2 regions of the Cellulomonas sp. P4_D11 genome follow, and region 2 is predicted to be linked to the other one. Evidence: predicted binding sites of a transcription regulator. Region 2 holds the regulator's gene; the other holds the start of a gene.
What was found. Region 2 encodes LexA, which represses DNA repair genes until DNA is damaged. Its sites were predicted from a motif close to TCGAACANNTGTTCGA; they were not measured.
Positions count from the first base shown of each region.

Region 1 (5,290 bases), on a different contig from region 2:
CGGGGACCTGGTCGCGGAAGCCGTCGAGGACCGTCTGCGTCATCTCGCGCGGGTGGCCGTCGGGGAGCCAGTCCGCCTGGCCGGAGGCGCCGGCCCAGTCGCCCAGCTGCGTGTGCTGGTCGTCCGCGTTGGGTCCGACGACGGCGATCGCCTTCTTCTCGGCGCTCAGCGGGAGCGTCCCGTCGTTGGTGAGCAGGACGAGCGAGCGGCGGGCGACCTCGAGGTTGAGCTCGACGTGCTCCGCGGACCCGATGACTGCCTGCTGCCGCTCGACGTCCGGGTGCCGGGCGTCCTCGAACAGCCCGAGCTCGAACTTCAGCGTGAGGATCCGGCCGACGGCGGCGTCGAGCGCGGACTCGTCGAGCATGCCGCTGCGCACGGCCTCCTGCGCACCCTCGAAGAAGCCGGGCGTGGTCATGACCATGTCGTTGCCCGCGCGGATCGCGGCCGCCGAGGCGTGCGCGTAGTCGGGCTGGATGTGCTGCTCCCAGACCATGCGGCCGACGTTGTCCCAGTCGGTGATGAGCGTGCCGGTGTAGCCCCACTCGCCGCGCAGCACCTCGTTGAGCAGCCAGTCGTTGATGGTGATCGGGACGCCGTCCATCGACTGGTAGCCGAGCATGAAGGTCCGGCAGCCCTCTTTCGCGACCCGCTCGAACGGCGGGAGGAACCAGGAGCGCAGCTTGCGGCGGCTGAGGTCGGCCTCGCTGGCGTCGCGCCCGCCCTGCGTCTCGGAGTAGCCCGCGAAGTGCTTCGCCGTCGCCAGGATCGCGGTCGGGTCGTCGAGTCCGGCACCCTGGTAGCCGCGGACCATGGCCGACGACAGCTCGCCGATGAGGAACGGGTCCTCGCCGAACGTCTCGCTCACGCGGCCCCAGCGCAGGTCGCGGGCGATGCAGAGCACCGGCGAGAACGTCCAGTGGATGCCCGTGGCCGCCACCTCGACGGCGGTCGCCCGGGCCGCCCGCTCGAGCAGTCCGGCGTCCCAGGTGGCCGCCATGCCGAGCTGCGTCGGGAAGATCGTCGCGCCCTCCCAGAAGGAGTGCCCGTGGATGCAGTCCTCGGCGATCAGGAGCGGGATCTGCAGCCGTGTCTGCGCGGTGAGCTCGTGCGCCTGGCGGACCCGCTCGGGCGACGTGTGCAGGATCGAGCCGACGTGCAGGTGGAGGACCAGGTCCTCGACGCCGTCCTTGGCGTTGAGCTGCATCATCTGCCCGACCTTCTCCTCGAGCGTCATGCGCCCGACGAGGTCGGCGACGCGCTCGGCGACGGGAAGGGACGGGTCCTGGTAAGGCGCGGTCATGAGGCGTCCTGATCGGATCGTTTCGAGCATGATGGGCTGCGGAACACCCTAGAGGAGCGTGTGATGACCGACGAGTACGACGCCGTCCGTGCCGTGATGAACGACGGCGGGCTCTACGTGGACTTCGGGCCGGGCCTGGAGGCCCTCGAGGCCGAGCGGGTGGCCGGCAAGGAGCTGACGTACGACTTCAACCACTCGCGCCCGGGCGAGGCTGCCCGCCGGACGTCGATCCTGCAGGAGCTGCTCGGCTCCGTGGGCCCCGACGCCTGGATCGAGCCGCCGCTCCACGTCTCCTACGGCTCGCACGTGCACGTCGGCTCGCAGTTCTACGCCAACTTCAACCTCGTGCTCGTGGACGACGCCGACATCCACATCGGCGACCGCGTGATGCTCGCGCCGAACGTCACGATCTCGACCGCCGGCCACCCGACCGTCCCCGAGGAGCGTGCCGGCGGGAAGCAGTTCTCACTGCCGGTGCGGATCGAGGACGACGTGTGGATCGGGTCGAACGTCACGATCCTGCCCGGCGTCACCGTCGGCGCCGGCTCCGTGATCGGCGCCGGCAGCGTGGTCACGCAGGACATCCCGCCCCGCGTGGTCGCCGTCGGCGTGCCGTGCCGCGTGCTGCGGTCGGTGGACGCGAGCGACGTGGATCGTCGCCGATCGGTGAACGGGAACGGCCGCTGAAGCGCGCCCGGTCGCTGAACGGGAACGGTCGCTGAGGAACACCCGGTGGCTGAACGAGAACGGTCGCTGAAGAACACCCGGTCGCTGAACAACATTGGTCGCTGAACGGGACCGGGTCGCCGAACAGCATCGGTCGCTGAACGCCGCTGTCGAGCGCAACGCCAGCGCGGGGTCGCCGACCACGCGACACCAGCGGCGTTGCCGACCAGCTGCGCTCACGAGATGCGGGAACCCCTTGCGATCCAGCTGGGTCTGGGCGCTCCGCGATAGCAACTCGACGCGTAAGAGTCGGCGGTCGCGTACCCCGTCTTTCCACGAGCCTCTTTCCACAGGCCACCCGCCGGTGCGTCAGTGGTCAGTCGTACACTTGTTCGATAGCCGCAGGGAGCGGTGGTCGCAGGTGAGCGGAGGTAGCGGTGATGACAGCGATCCTCGACGAGCCTCGCGCACACATGACGCCGCCTTATGCCGTGGCCGCTGGCTCCGCTACGCCGCCCACCGTTCCTGCTCCCCCTCCAACCGTGTCCCCGCTGATGGTGTGGGCGGACTCGGGGCACGGGTCGCGTCCGGGTGCCGCGCCGGTGCCTGGTCCGGGTGTGCGGGTCGTGGACCTGGCCGCCGCGGAGGTGCCGGTGCCGGGTGTGCGGGTCGATGACCTGGTCGCGATGCTGGTCTCGGTGCCGGTCGCGGACGTCTCGGATGTCGCACTGGTGAGCACGGTGGCCGCGATGACGCAGGCGGTCAACATGCTGCAGGCCGCCCAGGCGGCGGTGATCCGGGAGATCGAGGCGCGCACCGTGGACGCGTTGCGGCACGTCCCCGACGAGCTCGCGTGCGCCCTGGTCTGCACCCGCCGGTTGGCCGAGACCCTGTTCCTGCGCGCGGACGCGGTCGCGGACCACCCGGTGCTGGCCGACGCGTGGGCGGCCGGTGCTCTGGAGGCGCGCAAGATCGACGTGATCCTGGCCGAGATCCACACGGGCGGTGCCGGTCTGGACCGCGACGTCATCGACCGGGTGGTCGCCGACGCCGTGAACCACGCCGCCGAGCTGACCGCCCCGCAGCTGACCCGGCACGTACGGGCCGTGCTGCTCGCGGTCAACCCCGACGTCCCCGAGAAGCGGCGCCGCGCCGAACGCGAGCGGCGCGGGGTGTTCCTGGAGCTGGCCCCCGATGCGATGGCCCGCCTGATCGCCTACCTGCCCGCCGCGGAGGCGACGGCGGCGTTCACCGCGATCGACGCCCTGGCCGGGAACAGTGCCGTCGACGGTGACCAGCGGAGCGTGGATCAGCGGCGCGCGGACGCATTCAGTGACATCTTCACCGGGATCCTGGACCGGCAGGCCACCCCGGACGGCACCCCACTACCCACCCGGCACGGGCAACGCGCCGCCCTGCAGGTCTCTGTGGCCGCGTCCACCCTGCTCGGCCTCGACGACAACCCCGGGTACCTCGGCTCCTACGGGCCCATCCCGGCCCAGGTCGCCCGCGAGCTCGCCCAGGACGCCACCTGGCGGCGGGTGCTGACCGACCCGGCCACCGGGCAGGTGTGTTCGGTCGGCACCCAGTCCTACCGGCCGGGTGCGGACCTGACCCGCACCGTCCAGGCGCGGGATGTCACGTGCACCTTCCCCGGCTGCCGCCAGCCGGCCACCCGGTGCGAGCTCGACCACCGCATCCCCTACGACCACAACCGCACCACGACCGACCAGGGTCACGAGACCCAAACGTGCGAGGCGAACCTCCACGCCCTCTGCAAACACCACCACCAAGCCAAGACCAAGGGCTGGTGGCAGGTCACCTACAACCCCACCACTGGGGTCTCGACCTGGACCGACCGGCACGGGCTGACCTACGCGCGCAGCCCGGTCCTGGTCCTGGTCTCACCCGACGCGCTCGAGCACCGACCACCACCACCCGACATCGGCGACCCACCCTTCTGACCTGCGGACGGCACCCTCGGTGCCCGTCCTCCGCCCTCCGACGGTTCACCACAGGCTGCCGAGGAGCGTCAGCGTCAGGGCGACAGCCAGACAGGAGCCCAGCAGCACGGCAGTCGTGCGGGCGGCGCGGGCGCCGAGCTCCTGCCGGGCGACCACGACGGGGAGACCCCACAGAAGGACCGCGATGACGCGGACCACGACCCCTCCGACGACTGCCCCTTGGCTCGGCGTCGACGCCATGAAGCCCGATCCGCCGATCAGGCCGATGACCCAGAGGAACGCCGAGACCAGGACGGTGACGATGCTGACGAAGACAACTGCAGCGAGGCCCCAGCGCCGTGTTGTCATCCGGGCACCGTAGGGGCGTTGTTGCTCCAGGAAGTCCACCGCCCGATGCGATCACCCGGTCGGGCGAGCGGCGGTCAGGGCTCGCCGCGGTCAGAGCGCGACGCGGTCAGGGCGAGCGGATGGGCAGAGCGAGCGACGGTCAGGGCGAGCGGATGGGCAGCGCGAACGACGGTCAGCATGAGCGGGTGGTCGGCGCGAGCGACCTTCAGAGCGAGCGGCGGACCGCCATCACGTTGTCGGTGACCTCCGCGACCTCGCCCGCTGGGCCGGTCGCCATCCGCTGAGGGGCGTCCAGGCGTTCCACGTCCCAGCCGTCGCTCAGGTGGAACGAGGCAAGCGACTCGGCGGGCGTCGGGAAGGTGGCGTCCTTCTTCCACGACCACGGCGAGACGGACGCGTGCTCGACCACCAGCAGGAGGCCGCCGGGCGTCACGAGCTGGGCGGCGCGGTGCAGGACCGCGCTGCGCGGGAACTCCGCCGGGCCGTGGAGGTAGGTCGCCGACACCAGGTCGAAGGGTCCGGCGGGCATCGACTCGCGAAGGTCGTGCTGCTCGGTGGTCACGAGGTCGGTCAGGCCGGCGTCGGCGGCGGTCTGCGCGACGCGCGTCAGGGCGACGGACGACGCGTCGACCGCGGTGACCTGCCATCCGAGCGACGCCAGCCAGAGGGCATCGCCGCCGTGACCGCAACCAAGGTCGGCGGCCCGGCCGGGCTTCGGGAGCAGGGCTGTCACCACGTCGACGACGACCGCGTTCGGGCGAGTACCCCACGAGGGGTCGACGGTGGCGTAGCGCTCCTCCCAGTAGTTCTCGCCGTGGGTGTGCCGGTGGGTGGGCTCGGCGTTCGGAGGAGAAGCGAGCACGGGGTCGGCGGTCGCGGCGTCCCTCCGGCGGTTCTCGGTGTGCGTGTGGGCGTGGGTGCGCTCAGTCATGGCTCTCAGCGTCGACGGCGGTCGCCGTAGAAGGCAACGTGGTTTGCCGGTCCGGCAAGCCCACGGCGGCTGCGAGAC
Region 1 covers NZ_JBFUIK010000019.1:35,439-40,728, forward strand. Annotated here, with positions in the region: gene AC1DT4_RS13220 (exo-beta-d-1,3/1,6-glucosidase) at 1-1,303, opposite strand, end outside; gene AC1DT4_RS13225 (sugar O-acetyltransferase) at 1,367-1,990, shown strand; gene AC1DT4_RS13230 (HNH endonuclease signature motif containing protein) at 2,512-3,933, shown strand; gene AC1DT4_RS13235 (hypothetical protein) at 3,979-4,281, opposite strand; gene AC1DT4_RS13240 (SAM-dependent methyltransferase) at 4,487-5,212, opposite strand; gene AC1DT4_RS13245 (AAA domain-containing protein) at 5,205-5,290, opposite strand, start outside.
Region 1: AC1DT4_RS13230 (HNH endonuclease signature motif containing protein) is a predicted target of LexA. The motif match lies at 2,350-2,365, and genes of this name have one in related genera.

Region 2 (5,290 bases):
CGAGGTCCGCCCGGACGCCGAACCGGTCGGCCCCACCTCGCTGGGCGGGCCCCCCGCCGCCGCGCCCGCCGGTCAGCCGTGGCGCGGGCTGGACGTCGGCAGCCCGTTCGACTACCCCCGGCAGGGGATCCTGTACCTCGCGCGGCACCTGCCGAAGCCCGGCCGCGAGCCGGCGACCGACGCGCAGCTGGACGAGATCGCCGAGCTCGTGACGGCCGCTGGGGGCCGGACACTCGGGCTGTTCTCGTCGCGACGCGCGGCGAACGCCGTTGCCGCCGCGATGCGCGAGCGGCTGGACGTCCCGATCCTCGTCCAGGGCGACGACCAGCTGCCCACCCTCGTCTCGCAGTTCATCGCCGACGAGCCCACGTGCCTGTTCGGCACCCTCTCGCTCTGGCAGGGCGTCGACGTCCCCGGCGCGACCTGCCGACTCGTCCTCATCGACCGCATCCCGTTCCCGCGGCCAGACGACCCCGTGAGCTCCGCCCGCTCGGACGCGATCGAGGCGGCGGGCGGCAACGGCTTCCTCGCGGTCTCCGCCACGCACGCCGCCCTCCTGCTCGCCCAGGGCGCCGGTCGCCTGATCCGGACCAGCGAGGACCGCGGTGTCGTCGCGGTGCTGGACCCGCGCCTCGCGACCGCCGGCTACGGCAGCTTCCTCACGCGGTCGCTGCCCGACTTCTGGCGGACCACCGACCGCGCCGTCGCCGTCTCCGCGCTGCAGCGGCTCGCCGCGTCCGGATAGCCTCGGTCGGGTCGACGACCTGGAGGTACGTGATGACCGAGAGCCTGGACATGGAAGACGTCGGCATGGCCCCGTACCGCAGCGCACGCCGCACCTCGAAGCTGGCGATCGTGGGCGCGGGGGCCGTCGGGTCGACCATGGCGTACGCCGCGCTGATGCGCGGGGCCGCCCGGTCGGTGGCCCTGTACGACATCAACGCGGCGAAGGTCGAGGCCGAGGCGCTGGACCTCGGGCACGGCATCCAGTTCATGCCGATGGCGCAGGTGGTGGGTTCCGACGACATCGCGGTGTGCGCCGACGCCGACGTCGTGATGTTCACCGCGGGCGCGAAGCAGAAGCCCGGCCAGTCGCGGCTCGAGCTCGCCGAGGCCACGATCGGTCTCGTCCGCAAGGTGCTCCCGGCGCTCGTGGACGTCGCCCCCGAGGCGGTCTACGTGATGGTGACCAACCCCGTGGACGTCGTCACCTACGCGGCGCTGAAGATCTCCGGGCTGCCACCTGCGCAGCTGTTCGGGTCGGGCACCGTGCTGGACTCCTCCCGTCTGCGCTACCTGATCGCCCAGCACACGGGGGTCGCCGTGCAGAACGTGCACGCCTACATCGCGGGCGAGCACGGGGACACCGAACTCCCGCTGTGGGGCTCCGCCAGCATCGGGTCCGTCCCGCTGCTCGAGTGGACCGGGGCGGGCGGTGCCGGCCCGCTCACGGCCGACGTCCGGGCAAGCATCACGCGCGAGGTCGTCGAGTCTGCCTACCGGATCATCGAGGGCAAGGGCGCGACGAACTACGCGGTCGCGCTGGCCGGGTCGCGGATCATCGAGGCCGTCGTCAAGGACGAGGGCAGGGTGCTGCCCGTGTCGTCGTTGCTCGACGACTTCCACGGCATCAGCGACGTGTGCCTGTCGGTGCCCGCCATCGTCGGGGCGCACGGCGTGGGCCAACGGCTGCCGGTGCCGCTCTCCGACGACGAGCTCGCCGGCCTGCGGGCCTCCGCCGAGGCCGTGCGCTCGGTCGCCCGGCAGTTCGGCTTCTGAGCCGGCAGCCGTCAGCGGCTCGTCGGCGCGCCACGATCGACGGGGCTTCGCACGACTCGCGCGGTGGTGACCGGCCGGGCCGCGCTCGGCGCGCGGCCCGGCCGGCGCGTCAGAGGCTGCGCAGCACGCTGACGACGCGACCGAGGATGGTCGACTCGTCGCCCGGGATCGGCGAGTACGCCGGGTTGTGCGGCATGAGCCACACGTGGCCGTCGATGCGCTTGAGCGTCTTGACCGTGGCCTCGCCGTCGATCATCGCGGCGACGATCTCGCCCTGCTCGGCCACGGGCTGGCGGCGGACCACGACCCAGTCCCCGTCGCAGATCGCGGCGTCGATCATCGAGTCCCCGCTGACCTTCAGCAGGAACAGGTCGCCGTCGCCGACCAGCTGGCGGGGGAGCGGGAACACGTCCTCCACCACCTGCTCCGCGAGGATCGGCCCGCCAGCGGCGATCCGCCCGACGACCGGGACGTAGGACGGCGCGGGCATCCGCTCGCCCTCGCCCTGGTCGGGGAAGCTCGACCGGCTGCCGTCGGGCGCCTGCCAGGTGCCCACACCCCGGGAGTCGTCGGCGTGCACGACCTCGATGGCTCGCGGGCGGTTGGGGTCGCGCCGCAGGTAGCCCTTGCGCTCGAGGGCCGTGAGCTGGTGCTTGACGCTCGACGGGCTGGTCAGGCCGACGGCCTCGCCGATCTCGCGCATGCTCGGTGGGTAGCCGCGCGACTCGACCGACGTCCGGATGGTGTCCAGCACGAGCCGCTGGCGCGCCGTGAGGCCGTCCGGGCCAGGCGCACCGTCCGGCAGCGCGTGGATCGTCGCCAGGTCCTTGTCGGGCTGGGACGTGTCCCGTGAGTCCGTCACTGCGCTCCTCCTCCGTCGGGCGGCGGCCTCTCGGCCCTGACCGCCTGGTACCGCTGGTTCCGCCTGCTCCGTGAACGTGCCGCGCTGCCTGTGCCAGCCGACGCCCCCGAGCTCCTGACCTGCGGCGACGGGGGCTCCCGCCGGTCGTGTCAGTGGCTCGTGGTGCGCTTGTGCTGCATCGCCAGCCTAGGGATGTCGGGACGGAAGATCAAACATCTGTTCGATCGTGTCTCGACAGTGTCGGCGGATGCTGGTAGACATCGTACAGACGTTCGACGAACAAGCGTTCGACGACCAGCGGTACCCCGGGAGACCGGGCCGAGCAGGAATCGAGTGACGTGATGAGCGCGATGGCGATGGGACCCGCGATGCCGAGCTTCGCGACGCCGAGCAGCCGGACGGCCGGCGCCACCCGCGGGTCGGCCGCCTCGTCGGCCGCGTCCCGGGCGAGCCACCTCCGGCTGGTGGGTACCCCGACCATCGTCACGGCGCCCGTGGACCAGCCCGCGGACCAGGCGGCACCCGCGGCCGCGTCGCACCTCCGGCTCACCACCCGCGGTCGCGTCGTCCTCTGGGTCCTCGCGGCCGCGATCGTCGCCCTGGTCACGCTGCTCGGCAGTCGCGCCGCGGCGGACGGCCCCTCCGGAGCGCAGGAGGTCGTGCGGCACGTCGTCCAGCCGGGGGAGACCATGTGGGAGATCGCCGAGACCGTCGCCGGGCCCTCGGACGACGTGCGCGACGTCGTGTTCGACCTCGTCCGGCTGAACGAGCTCCCCGACGCCGGCCTGATGGCCGGCCAGGTGATCGTGGTCCCCGCGGGCTGACGGACGTCCGTCGGCGGCGCGGGAGCCCGCCAGAGCACCGTGGGGGCGTGGCACACAGGACGCGCGGTACTGCGCGGGCCGAGGCGAGTCGGCCCGCTACACGGGACGGGAGCGTCCCCGCGTGGGCGGTCATCTCAGGATGGCCGCCCTCGTGCGTCGCCCGGGGAACGTGGGGGGCGACGTGGGATCGAGCACGGCGGGTCGCGTCGGGGGCAACGACCTTGCACCGCCGCAGAGCGTGGCCTAGCGTCACGGGGGCGTTCACGACGCCATCGCCGCCGGCCCTCCCGGCTCGGCGGGCCAGCTCGAAGGGGATCACGGTGCACTGTCCGTTCTGCCGTCACCCGGACTCGCGGGTCGTCGACTCGCGGACCTCGGACGACGGGTCGACCATCCGGCGACGCCGCCAGTGCCCGCACTGCAACCGCCGCTTCACCACGGTCGAGACCGCCAGCCTCTCCGTGGTCAAGCGCTCCGGCGCCACCGAGCCGTTCAGCCGCGAGAAGATCGCCGGCGGCGTGCGCAAGGCGTGCCAGGGCCGTCCGGTGAGCGAGGACGACCTCGCGCTGCTCGCTCAGAAGGTCGAGGAGACCCTGCGCGGCGCCGGCTCGGCGGAGATCGATGCGTACGAGATCGGTCTGGCCATCCTCGGTCCACTGCGGGAGCTCGACGAGGTGGCCTACCTGCGGTTCGCCAGCGTGTACCAGGCGTTCGACTCGCTCGAGGACTTCGAGGCCGCGATCACGGTCCTGCGGGCGGAGCGCGACGGCACGGAGGACGTGGACGACGCCGAGGAGCCGCTGCAGCCCGAGGACGAGACCGCGCGCACCAGCTGAGGCACGGGCTCGCGAGGATCCACCACGTCCCCTCGGGCACCGGAGCAGCGACGCGTCCGCACACACGGCTCCGGGACCGGCGGTCGGGGGCGTGCCGAGGCCGTCGGCCCCGTCGGTCGGAAAGTCTCGGCGGGACGACGTAGGTTCGTCCGGTGCTTCCTACCGATCTCGAGCTCCTCCACGTCCCCGGCGCGCCCGCCGTCCTCCCGGACGGCAGCCGCGCGATCGTCTCGGTCGTCCGACCGGACCTGAGCACCGACGAGTACACGGGCCACCTCTGGTCCGTCGACCTCGTCGGTGACGAGCCGCCACGACCGCTGACCCGCGGGCACCGGGACACCGCACCCGACGTGTCGCCCGACGGTCGGTGGGTGGCGTTCCTCCGCGCAGAGCCCGAGGGCAAGCCGCAGGTGTTCGTCGTCGAGTCGACCGGGGGCGAGCCCTTGCAGCTGACCGACGCGCCGCTGGGCGCCGCCGAGCCGCGGTTCTCGCCGGACGGCACCCGGGTGTCCTACGTCGCCCGCGTCCCCGAGCCGGGCCGGTACGAGGCGGACGGCAAGCCCGGGTCGGAGGACCCGCGGCACATCACCGCGCTGAAGTACCGCGCGGACGGGGTCGGCTTCCTGCGCGACCGGCCGCAGCACGTGTTCGTCGTCGACGTCCCGCTCGACGGGGAGCGTCCGACCAGCCTGCCCGAGCCCGTGGCCCTGACCGCCGGCGAGATCGGCGTGTCCGGCGCGCGCTGGCTGCCGTCGGGAGAGGCCCTCGTGGCCGTGTCCTCCCGGCACGCGGCCCGGGAGGACGACCTGCGCAGCGACGCCGTCCTCGTCGACGCCTCGCCGGGCGGGGAGCTCGCGGCGCCGGTCCCGCTCACGGACGGCGACGCGGGCAGCACGCTCGGCGTGGACGCGGTCCTGCCGTCGGCCGACGGGGGCACCCTGTGGCTGCTGGCGAGCGACCTCGGACCGACCGGCCGCGACTTCGTCGCC
Region 2 covers NZ_JBFUIK010000013.1:49,640-54,929, reverse strand. Annotated here, with positions in the region: gene AC1DT4_RS10150 (ATP-dependent DNA helicase) at 1-745, shown strand, start outside; gene AC1DT4_RS10145 (L-lactate dehydrogenase) at 778-1,779, shown strand; gene lexA (transcriptional repressor LexA) at 1,889-2,641, opposite strand; gene AC1DT4_RS10135 (LysM peptidoglycan-binding domain-containing protein) at 2,983-3,465, shown strand; gene nrdR (transcriptional regulator NrdR) at 3,786-4,301, shown strand; gene AC1DT4_RS10125 (S9 family peptidase) at 4,454-5,290, shown strand, end outside.